One region of the Alteromonas sp. S015 genome, then DNA from elsewhere that is predicted to be linked to it. Evidence: predicted binding sites of a transcription regulator. Region 1 holds the regulator's gene; each other region holds the start of a gene.

Region 1 (3,282 bases):
CAGGAGGCGGTATCAGTGGTGAAATCAATGACACGTTGTTTTCTATGGGTTCTGCAGCATTCAGCGTTAACGAATCACAGCTAAAACTCATTGATGACTTCCCTTCAGCTAACGTGTTTCTTACGGTTAAGGGACATATTATGGCGGCGTATGAAGTGAAGGATACGCTGAGAGAAGATACGCAAGAAACGCTCGATATATTAGCTACAAGCCATACCCTTGCCGTTTTGAGTGGTGACACACAACAAAACGTTAACGCGCTTACCGCAACACTGCCTATTTCGACGGCTAAAGGTGGCCTAACACCAGAGCAAAAGTACGAAACCGTTCAAGCTATGCAGCAATCTGGTGCCAAAGTGATGATGATGGGTGACGGTATCAACGACGCGCCTGTTCTTGCCAGTGCTGATGTGGCGATTGCAGTGGGTAATGCCACCGACGTGGCTAAAACTGCCGCCGACGTGATATTACTTGGCGATCAGTTGCTTTCTGTGCCAGAACTTATTCGAACTGCGCATCAAGTGAAGCAAAAAATAAGGCAAAATATTGGTTGGTCGGTAGGTTACAACGTCTTGATCTTACCTTTCGCCGTATCTGGACTACTTTCTCCATGGATGGCTGTTGTTGGTATGTCGTTAAGCAGTATTATTGTAGTTACAAACTCAACGCGACTTTTGAGCAAATAGCATGAGTATTATTTACGTATTGATTCCAATCGCCATCATTATCGTTGCCGTTGCTATCGTGATATTCTTTTGGGCGGTGAAAACCAATCAATTTGAAGACTTAGACCGTCAGGGTTACAGCATACTGTTTGACGATGATCTTCCGCCTGAAGAAAAAAAGCTCGCTGAGCAACGCAAGCAACTGCAAGACAGTAAAATAGATAAAAGCCAAGCGCCACATGGAAGGGATTAATTACTTCTCGGCCTTTCTAATTGGCTTAGCAGGCGGTGTGCACTGTGTAGGTATGTGCGGTGGAATAGTCGCGGCGCTCAGGATGGTATCGCCTAAAGGCGCTTCAGCACTGCCCTATACCCTTGCCTATAACATGGGGCGTATAGTGAGCTATACCATCGCTGGCGCAATGACCGGAGCACTTGGAAAAATAGCAGCAGACTATATCCCCCTTGCCAACTATGCCCTTTCTCTACTTAGCGGAGTTATGTTGCTTCTGTTAGCCTGCTATTTGGGCAAGTGGTGGACAGGCTTAGCGCTACTTGAAAATGCAGGTAAAGGACTCTTTTCCAAACTCCAGCCGTTATCTAAGCGCTTTTTGCCGTTCAAAACTCCTTTTAGTGCCATACCTTATGGGTTTATCTGGGGCTGGTTGCCTTGTGGACTCGTGTATTCAACACTGACTTGGTCACTGGCAGCGGGTAATGCGCTTGAAGGTGCTGCTACTATGTTTTTCTTCGGTTTAGGTACATTACCCACCTTGCTCGCTGCAAGCGCTGGCAGCCAATATATTATGCGTAGTTTTCAGCACCATCATTTTAGACAAATAATTGCAGTAATGATGGCAATATATGCCGCTTATGTTATTCATGAAGCAATCGTTTAAAAATGGGTGTATTATTGTCCGGTATTCTTTTAGAGAGCGTGCATTATGAGCAAAGGAAGCCAATTTTCTATTCACTGTCAAAACTGTAGTTTTAGTCACTTATGTTTACCGGTGGCGTTAAACAAGACAGAAATTGAGTCTCTTGACGATATAATCGAGCGTAAAAAGCCGCTTCACAAAGGTGATACGCTTATTCAAACTGGCGATAAGTTCCGTTCTCTATTCGCTGTGAGAACTGGCTCATTTAAATCTTTCGTAACTAATACTGAAGGTGAAGAACAGATTACAGGCTTCCATTTTCCTGGTGACATTATTGGTTTTGATGCCTTACGGGAAAACAGACATCAAAGTTATACCTCTGCCTTAGAAACCGCCATGGTCTGTGAACTGCCCTACGAAACCCTCGACGAAATGTCAGTACAATTTCCAAAGCTTCGCCACCAGATTATGAGCTTCATGAGCGCGGAAATAAAACAAGATCACGACATGATCATGCTTTTAAACAAGCGCACTGCCGAAGAGCGTCTATTGTACTTCATTTCACATTTGTCGCAGCGCTTTGAGGAGCGTGGTTTTTCGCACAGAGAATTCCACTTAACCATGACGCGTAACGAAATTGGAAACTATTTAGGATTGACGATAGAAACCATTAGTCGTCTGTTAAGTCGTTTTCAAAAAGACAACATCATAAAAGTGGACGGAAAACTAATCACTATTGTAGATTTCGATCTACTCAACACTAAATTAGCAGCGCTAAACGGTCCAAGCGTTGTCTGCGGATGATGTTTTTTTGTCTCGACAATGCGCGCGTAATGCGCGCTTTTTTATGCAATAACGTTTTGTAACATTCAGCTCCTTCTAACGTCTATCCCTTTCCGCCCCTCTATGTGTTTAATGAACATAAATATCAATGCTTAATAACTGGCTTGTAAAATTCTTGATCTAAAACAACTTACGTTTTTCACAATGTCGATTATAGTTATTATGAGCTATTTGTTAAAGAACATCGATTTGGACAGCCGCTACTAAGTTTCGTAGTTAAGGGGACGTTATGATTGAGTGTAAACGAATTCTGGCCGTGGTAGATGCCGAGCGCGATAACCAACCTGCACTTAGCCGAGCTTATGAACTCGCTTCAAAAACGGGCGCTTCAGTTATCGCTATGATGGTGGTTTATGATTTATCTTATGATATGGCGACGATGCTTAGCCCCGATGAACGCGAGTCAATGCGCGATGCGGTAACGAAAGAGCACGCTAAATGGTTAGCGACCCACTTAAGAGAACAAGGGTTCACAGAAACTGACATAGTTGTAGAGTGGAATAATCGTGCGTATGAGTCGATCATTTACTACACCCTAAACAACCAGATCGATATAGTGGTAAAGGCAACCAAAAAGCACGACGATCTTGCTTCTGTCATTTTCACGCCTACAGACTGGCATTTAATGCGTAAGTGCCCTCGCCCCGTGCTGCTCGTTAAAGAGCACGGCTGGCCAGAAGGCGGAGAGATTATTGCTGCGGTAAACGTAGGCAGCGAAGACGATGAACACGCCGCACTAAACGACAAACTTACCCTCATTGCTAATGACTACGCATCCTTACTAAAAGGTAACGTTAATTTGGTGAACAGCTACCCGTCAACGCCTCTAAACATTGCCATAGAAGTGCCTGAGTTCGACCCCGATACCTATCACGATGCGGTAAAAAATCACCATT
Region 2 (3,282 bases), on a different contig from region 1:
GGACTTGTGTAATAAACTAGGAAAACCATTAGTTTCTACCAGCGCTAACTTAACCGGCCAACCGCCGGCTACCACTACTGAAGAGGCAAAAGCCGTATTCGCTGATTCCGTTTTCTACGTTGATGGTGCAGTAGGCGGTGCAACTAAACCCAGTATCATTCGCGATGGTGACACAGCAGAGGTAATAAGAGCATGACATCAGCAGAATTACTGGACGGTAAAAATGCCGCTGAAGTAATAGAGCAAGTAAAAAGCTATCTACTAGGGCTGCAGGACACAATCTGCCAAACCCTCGAGCTCGCCGACGGAAAAGGTCAGTTTGTTGAAGATAGCTGGCAGCGTGAAGAAGGTGGCGGTGGCCGTTCTCGAGTATTAAAAAATGGTGCGGTGATTGAACAAGGCGGCGTTAACTTTTCCCATGTGTTTGGCAGTCAAATGCCTGCATCAGCAACGGCTAATCGACCTGAATTAGCAGGAAGAAACTTTCAGGCCATGGGGGTATCACTCGTTATTCATCCACATAACCCGTATATCCCAACATCTCATGCTAATGTTCGCTTTTTTATTGCAGAAAAAGAGGGCGAAGCACCTATTTGGTGGTTTGGCGGCGGCTTCGACTTGACGCCTTTTTATCCGTTTAAAAATGACGTTTTGCATTGGCATGACACTGCGAAGAAGTTGTGCAAACCATTTGGCGATGATGTCTACCCTAAGTACAAAAAGTGGTGCGACGACTACTTTTATTTAAAGCATCGCCATGAAACTCGCGGCGTGGGTGGCTTGTTTTTTGACGACCTTAATGAATGGGGCTTTGAACAGTCATTTGCGTTTATGCAGGCCGTTGGCAATGGCTTTATCGATGCTTACGTTCCTATTGTAGAGCGTCGTAAGCAAACCGATTTTGGCGAAAGAGAGCGTGATTTTCAACTTTATCGGCGAGGCCGCTACGTTGAATTTAATCTAGTATTTGATCGCGGCACTTTATTTGGGTTGCAAACTGGCGGTCGTACGGAGTCCATTTTAATGTCAATGCCGCCACTTGCCCGCTGGGAGTATTGTTATACACCTACCCCAGGGAGCGCCGAAGCTAAGCTTACAGATTGGTTAAAACCCACCGATTGGTGATGATTTTTCAACTAGGCAGCGTTAAGATTCTAAAGTTTACTGCCTATAACAGCACGAATCTTTAATGACTAAAAAACGCCGTATTAACGTTAATGCGGCGTTTTTTTGATCTACATCAAGGTTGAATATCATCAGTGTTTCAGTGAGTTATCAAGCTTGCGCTGGATCAATGTTTCTCTTAACCACAGGCGTAAAGTAACGCCATCTTAGTTAAAAACAAAAGAGACACATCATGCGCAAACACACTTTATCTGCACTTTGCCTTACACTTGCTGCACTTTCACCTTTAGCTAGCGCTCATCAACAGGGCGACTGGATTGTTCGTGGAGGTGTTACTACAGTTGCTCCTGACGAATCGACTTCTAACATCGTCGCGGGTGGAACTGATCTTGGCGTGGCCCTTAATATCGATAACGATACTCAACTAGGTTTAAATGTAGCGTACTTTATTACTGACAACATTAATATCGAGCTGCTTGCCGCAACACCCTTTAAGCACGACGTTAATTTTTCTGTTGCTGACCCGTTAGGTACAGGCAACCAGCTTGGTGAGGTAACGCACCTACCTCCAACGCTTACTGCGAACTACTATTTTAATGATGCCAGCTCTGCGTTTCAGCCGTACATTGGTGCAGGTATCAACTATACCTTTATCTTTGATGAAGAGTTTACAGGTGCGAATGAAACAGCTGGCTTAAGCGACCTATCGCTTGATAATTCATTTGGCTTATCGGCACAGGTGGGAATGGATTACCAAATTGATACCAAATGGCATGTCAATGCATCGGTTCGATTCATTGATATAGATACCGAAGCAACCTTCAAAGTGGGTGATGCTGCTGGAAAGGTAAGTGATATTGAAATAGATCCTTGGGTGTATACCTTATCGGTGGGTTACACATTCTAATTCTTAGTTTCACGCCTTATTAACTATTAGGCTTTCACAATTGCACTACTTTATGCGCCATAAAGAGCGTAGACAGTAACAGGGGAGTTGCGCGTTAAAAGGTTAATCCTTTCAACGCGCTTTTTTATTTTGTATTCACCATGTGATTGGCGAGTTGATCAAGTGCGTCTATCAACTGTTGAGCTAAGGCGATATCTTCAACCGTTTTAAACATGGCTTTTCGCATGCAATACATCCACTGCGCTTTTAACTCTGGTGTTACGGTATAAGGTAGGTGGCGTGCACGCAGACGCGGGTGGCCATACTGCTGCTGATAATCATCAGGACCACCAAGCCATAAACTTAAATATAGAAAGAACACGTGGCGAATTCTGTCTAATGGCTGGGGGTGAATAGCTAGCAGTTCATTGGCGAGTGGATCGGTTTCCATTATGTCGTAAAACGTATTTGCTAATTCCCGTACTTTCTCCTCTCCACCTATACGTTCATATGGTGTACTCTGCGAAGCACGATTATCGCTTTTCTTCTTTATATTAAATAAGTCTCGTATTCCCATGAAAAAATTCGCTGTATTCGGAAATCCTATTGCACAGAGTTTATCACCAACTATCCATCAAATGTTTGCTGAACAAGTGGGAGAAAAGATTTCTTATGAAAAGATACTTGCGCCAGTAGACGGTTTTGTAGATGCCGCCAACGCGTTTTTAGCTCAGGAAGGCGCGGTAGGTTGTAACGTCACCATGCCTTTTAAGCTTGATGCATTCAACTTGGCAAAGGTAGATGACCAAGCAGCCAAAGATGCACAAGCTGTTAATACGCTAATGAATGGTGACAGCGGTGAAATATGGGGATTCAACACTGATGGTGTAGGGCTGGTAAACGACTTGCTTAACAGCGGTGTGGAAATTAAGGGTAAGCGCGTGTTGCTTATTGGTGCCGGCGGCGCAGCCCGTGGCGTAATCTCCCCGTTATTAAAAGCAGGGGCCGCCTCTTTAACCATCACCAATAGAACCAAAGCGAAAGCAGAGGAAGTGGCAGGTGCCGCTTCAAACGCTAAAGTGCAGGTGGCTGCGCTTGAAGATATCGCAGATGTTGCGCCTCATATTATTATTAATTCAACTGCCGCCAGTTTAAGCAATGAATTGCCGTGCCGTTTAAATGATGGTGTTTTACAAAACTGTGAAGTGGTGTACGACATGGTTTATAAAAACTCACCCACGCGCTTTATGAGAGATGCGGCCGAACTTGGT
Region 3 (3,282 bases), on a different contig from region 1:
GAGCGTGAATGACAGCGCAATATTGGCCGGTGGTAATTGGGTAACGGCATCAGCGGTTCTTAATACACCGCTTACCAAATAGGGCTGACGGCCTATTTCCGTTACGTACCAGCCTGCTAGTGTTGCTATCCAGCCGCTAAACGCCATGCCTGCAAACGTGCGTTTAAGCCAAACGGGGAAGTCTTTGTTGCGCATAAGATAAAGACTGCCAAGCCATGACACAGCAAGCATCAACACGCCCATACCCACCATGACTCTAAAACCGAAGAACACAGGGGCAACCGGCGGATGTTCCCCCTCAAACTCGTTTAGCCCTTTTATCTCGCCTTTAAGCTCATGGGTAAGGATTAAGCTTGCACCATAAGGAATGGGAACTTCAAAATGATTTTCTTTACTCTCTTCGTCTGGAATTGCAAAAAGCAATAAGGGCGCACCTTCAGTGGTTTCCCATAGTCCTTCCATCGCTGCTACCTTTTGAGGTTGATGCTCAAGCGTATTTAAACCATGCATGTCGCCAGCAAAAATTTGCAGAGGAATTAACACTGCTGCCGTATAGGTAGCTGTTTTGAGTGCGAGCTTGGGCGCAAGCTTATCGTCGCCTTTAAGCATGCGGTAGGCTGAAAGGCCGGCTATAAGGAAACTGGCCGTTAGACCAGACGCCAACATCATGTGTACAAAGCGGTAGGGGAAAGACGGGTTAAAAATAATTTCCTTCCAGTTTGTGGCATACACCACACCGTCGACCACTTCAAAGCCCTGCGGGGTTTGCATCCAGCTATTAAGCGCCAAAATCCAGAACGCAGAGGTTGTAGTGCCAAGTGCAACAATGAGGGTTGAAGCCGTATGCAGCCAGTTCGGAACACGGCGTATGCCAAACAGCATGATGCCTAAAAACGTGGCTTCTAAGAAAAAGGCGGTAAGTACCTCATAACCGAGTAGTGGCCCCGCCACATTACCTACTTTCTCCATAAATCCAGGCCAGTTAGTACCAAACTGAAATGACATGGTGACGCCGCTTACTACACCCAAGGCGAAGCTTAGGGCAAAGACACGTACCCAAAAGCGATACATACGCATCCACACAGGGTGACCCGAAATATTAGAGCGCAGCTTAAAGTAAAATAGAAACCAGCCCATCGCCATGGTGATGGTTGGAAACAAAATATGAAAACTAATATTTAACGCAAATTGTAAACGAGACAGCAAGAATGCATCCACAGAAGGCCCCCTTAGTTAACGCTGTTTTTCCCCGGAAGTAGCTTGTCCTTAAGCTCAAGCATACGGCCCACGCCAGAACCCAACTTCATCAACGTGTTTAACTTTTCAGGTCCAAGATTTTGAAGCTCTTCAGACCATGCCGTAATTGATTCGAGTAAATCGTGAATTTCGTTCAGTTTATGTTGTGCACTTGCCTCTTTTTCATTGGCAGGTGCGTCAAGCAACAAATCACGCAGTAGACTCATGGTTGGGTCTATCTCGCGCTTTCTTCGCTCTTCAAATACTCGGTTCGCCAGTGTCCAGATATCGCCCGCGGGAATAAAAAACTCCTTTCTCTCGCCAGGAACATGGTGCTGTTTAACTAAGCGCCATGACTGAAGCTCTTTTAAACCCATGCTGGTGTTGCCTCTAGAGATATTGAGCGCATCGGCAACCTCTTGTGCTGAAATAGGCTCTTCATTTAATACAATAAGTGCAAGAATTTGCCCTACTGTTCGATTAAAACCCCAGCGACTTCCCATTTCTCCAAAGTGCATCACCGCAGAAGTAATTAAAGGCGTCATTTTCATTTTTATATTCCAGAAGTTTCAGAAATTACTGAAAGTTTATTGCGTCAGATCAAAAAAAGCAATAATAAAGCACGTTATTAGCAATATTTAATTTGTTAATTAATGAATGTGAATCGAGAAAGTCTCTTCGATATTACATGATTTATTAACGATAAGTTGTTATCGTGGCGATATTTACTGCTCTAATCATGAAAGTTCGCTTTCCAAATTTCTCGGCGCAAGGTAATGCAACAAAATCAATACTCACAGCCTTCACTTCAAAATTGTGAAGACGAGGCCATTCATTTAATCGAAAGCGTTCAGAGCTTTGGATATGTCATCGCGATAAACCCTGATACCAAAAAAATTCAGGTATTTAGTGAAAACATAAAAGAGCTATTTAAAGTAGCTATAGTGGCAGGAGAAACACCAGTCACAGACCTAATTGATGTGCCTTCGGCAGATGCGCCCACATTCAAAACTATCCATAACGCAGTAAAAGGTGGAAGTGTTCGCCACGCCTATCAGTGGAAATTTGCAAAAAATGCGCTTTGGCTAGATAACTGGGAAAAGGAAGGCAGCGGCGTTGCATTTGATTCAAATGGTTTACTGGTAATAGAGTTAGAACCCACTCCTCAGTTGAGTTATGAAGCGGCCCAGCAATGGGTGCCAATGGATGTAGATATTCGCGCCTTATTACCTAACGTAGATGACAAGGACTCGATTGATGACGTCGCAGATGCGATAGCGGAGGTATTTAAAGATTATATCGGCTTCGATGTTGTGATGGTTTATCAGTTTGATAATACCTATTGCGGCGAAGTCATCGGAGAAGCAGCTGAACCAGACTCGCGTTCATTTAAAGGGCTAAAGTTTCCTGCATCGGATATTCCTAAACAAGCTCGAGAACTCTACCTTAAGAACCGTGTGCGTTGTGTATTTGATGTTGAGGAGCAACCTGTGCCTCTACAGCCACCTTTAATTGAAGCGCAACGCACGCCGATAGATCTTTCTATGTCCATGGTTCGTTCAGTTTCACCTATACATATTAATTACTTGAAAAATATGGGTATTCGTTCATCGTTCTCCGTATCGCTTGTGTTCGAAGGAAAGCTGTGGGGGCTGCTCGCTTGCCACAATAGTGAGCCCAAATACGTCGACCAGAAAAAGCGTTTAGTCTGCGAATCACTTGGACACCTTTATGCCTGGCAAATGCATACCAAAGCGCTTCATTCCAAGAAAGAGCAGTTTCAAGCACGTCAGCGTAAGCTGAACAATATTGTGCATCAACTCACTTCCTACTCAAACCCTCTCGAGGCTATATCGCACAAGGAAACCCCTTTGCTGGAAGTTGCTGATGCTTGTGGTATGGCGGTAGTTACACCAACAGGTAATTACTCTGTTGGGAAAACGCCTTCAGAAAAAACCTTAACCCGATTGTTAGGCAAGTTTTCTATCGGCGATTCAGAACAGTCAATAGCCATTAACCGGTTAGCAGATGAGGTTTCTGAAAACT

The links. Region 1 encodes FNR, which switches genes on or off when oxygen is low (the NO sensors DNR and NnrR bind a similar motif). Its sites were predicted from a motif close to TTGATCTAGATCAA; they were not measured.
Region 2: the regulator FNR is predicted to act here: its motif matches at 1,231-1,244, upstream of V7R42_RS06430 (OmpW family outer membrane protein).
Region 3: the regulator FNR is predicted to act here: its motif matches at 1,827-1,840, upstream of V7R42_RS17680 (GbsR/MarR family transcriptional regulator).

The regions. Positions count from the first base shown of each region.
Region 1 is NZ_JAZETO010000006.1:236,340-239,621, forward strand. Features, by position in the region: gene V7R42_RS13080 (heavy metal translocating P-type ATPase) at 1-686, shown strand, start outside; gene ccoS (cbb3-type cytochrome oxidase assembly protein CcoS) at 688-918, shown strand; gene V7R42_RS13090 (sulfite exporter TauE/SafE family protein) at 905-1,564, shown strand; gene fnr (fumarate/nitrate reduction transcriptional regulator Fnr) at 1,610-2,347, shown strand; gene uspE (universal stress protein UspE) at 2,616-3,282, shown strand, end outside.
Region 2 is NZ_JAZETO010000003.1:2,112-5,393, reverse strand. Features, by position in the region: gene V7R42_RS06440 (Sua5/YciO/YrdC/YwlC family protein) at 1-196, shown strand, start outside; gene hemF (oxygen-dependent coproporphyrinogen oxidase) at 193-1,125, shown strand; gene V7R42_RS06430 (OmpW family outer membrane protein) at 1,358-2,032, shown strand; gene V7R42_RS06425 (group II truncated hemoglobin) at 2,157-2,588, opposite strand; gene aroE (shikimate dehydrogenase) at 2,587-3,282, shown strand, end outside.
Region 3 is NZ_JAZETO010000010.1:66,137-69,418, reverse strand. Features, by position in the region: gene V7R42_RS17685 (cytochrome ubiquinol oxidase subunit I) at 1-1,218, opposite strand, end outside; gene V7R42_RS17680 (GbsR/MarR family transcriptional regulator) at 1,230-1,787, opposite strand; gene V7R42_RS17675 (ATP-binding protein) at 2,013-3,282, shown strand, end outside.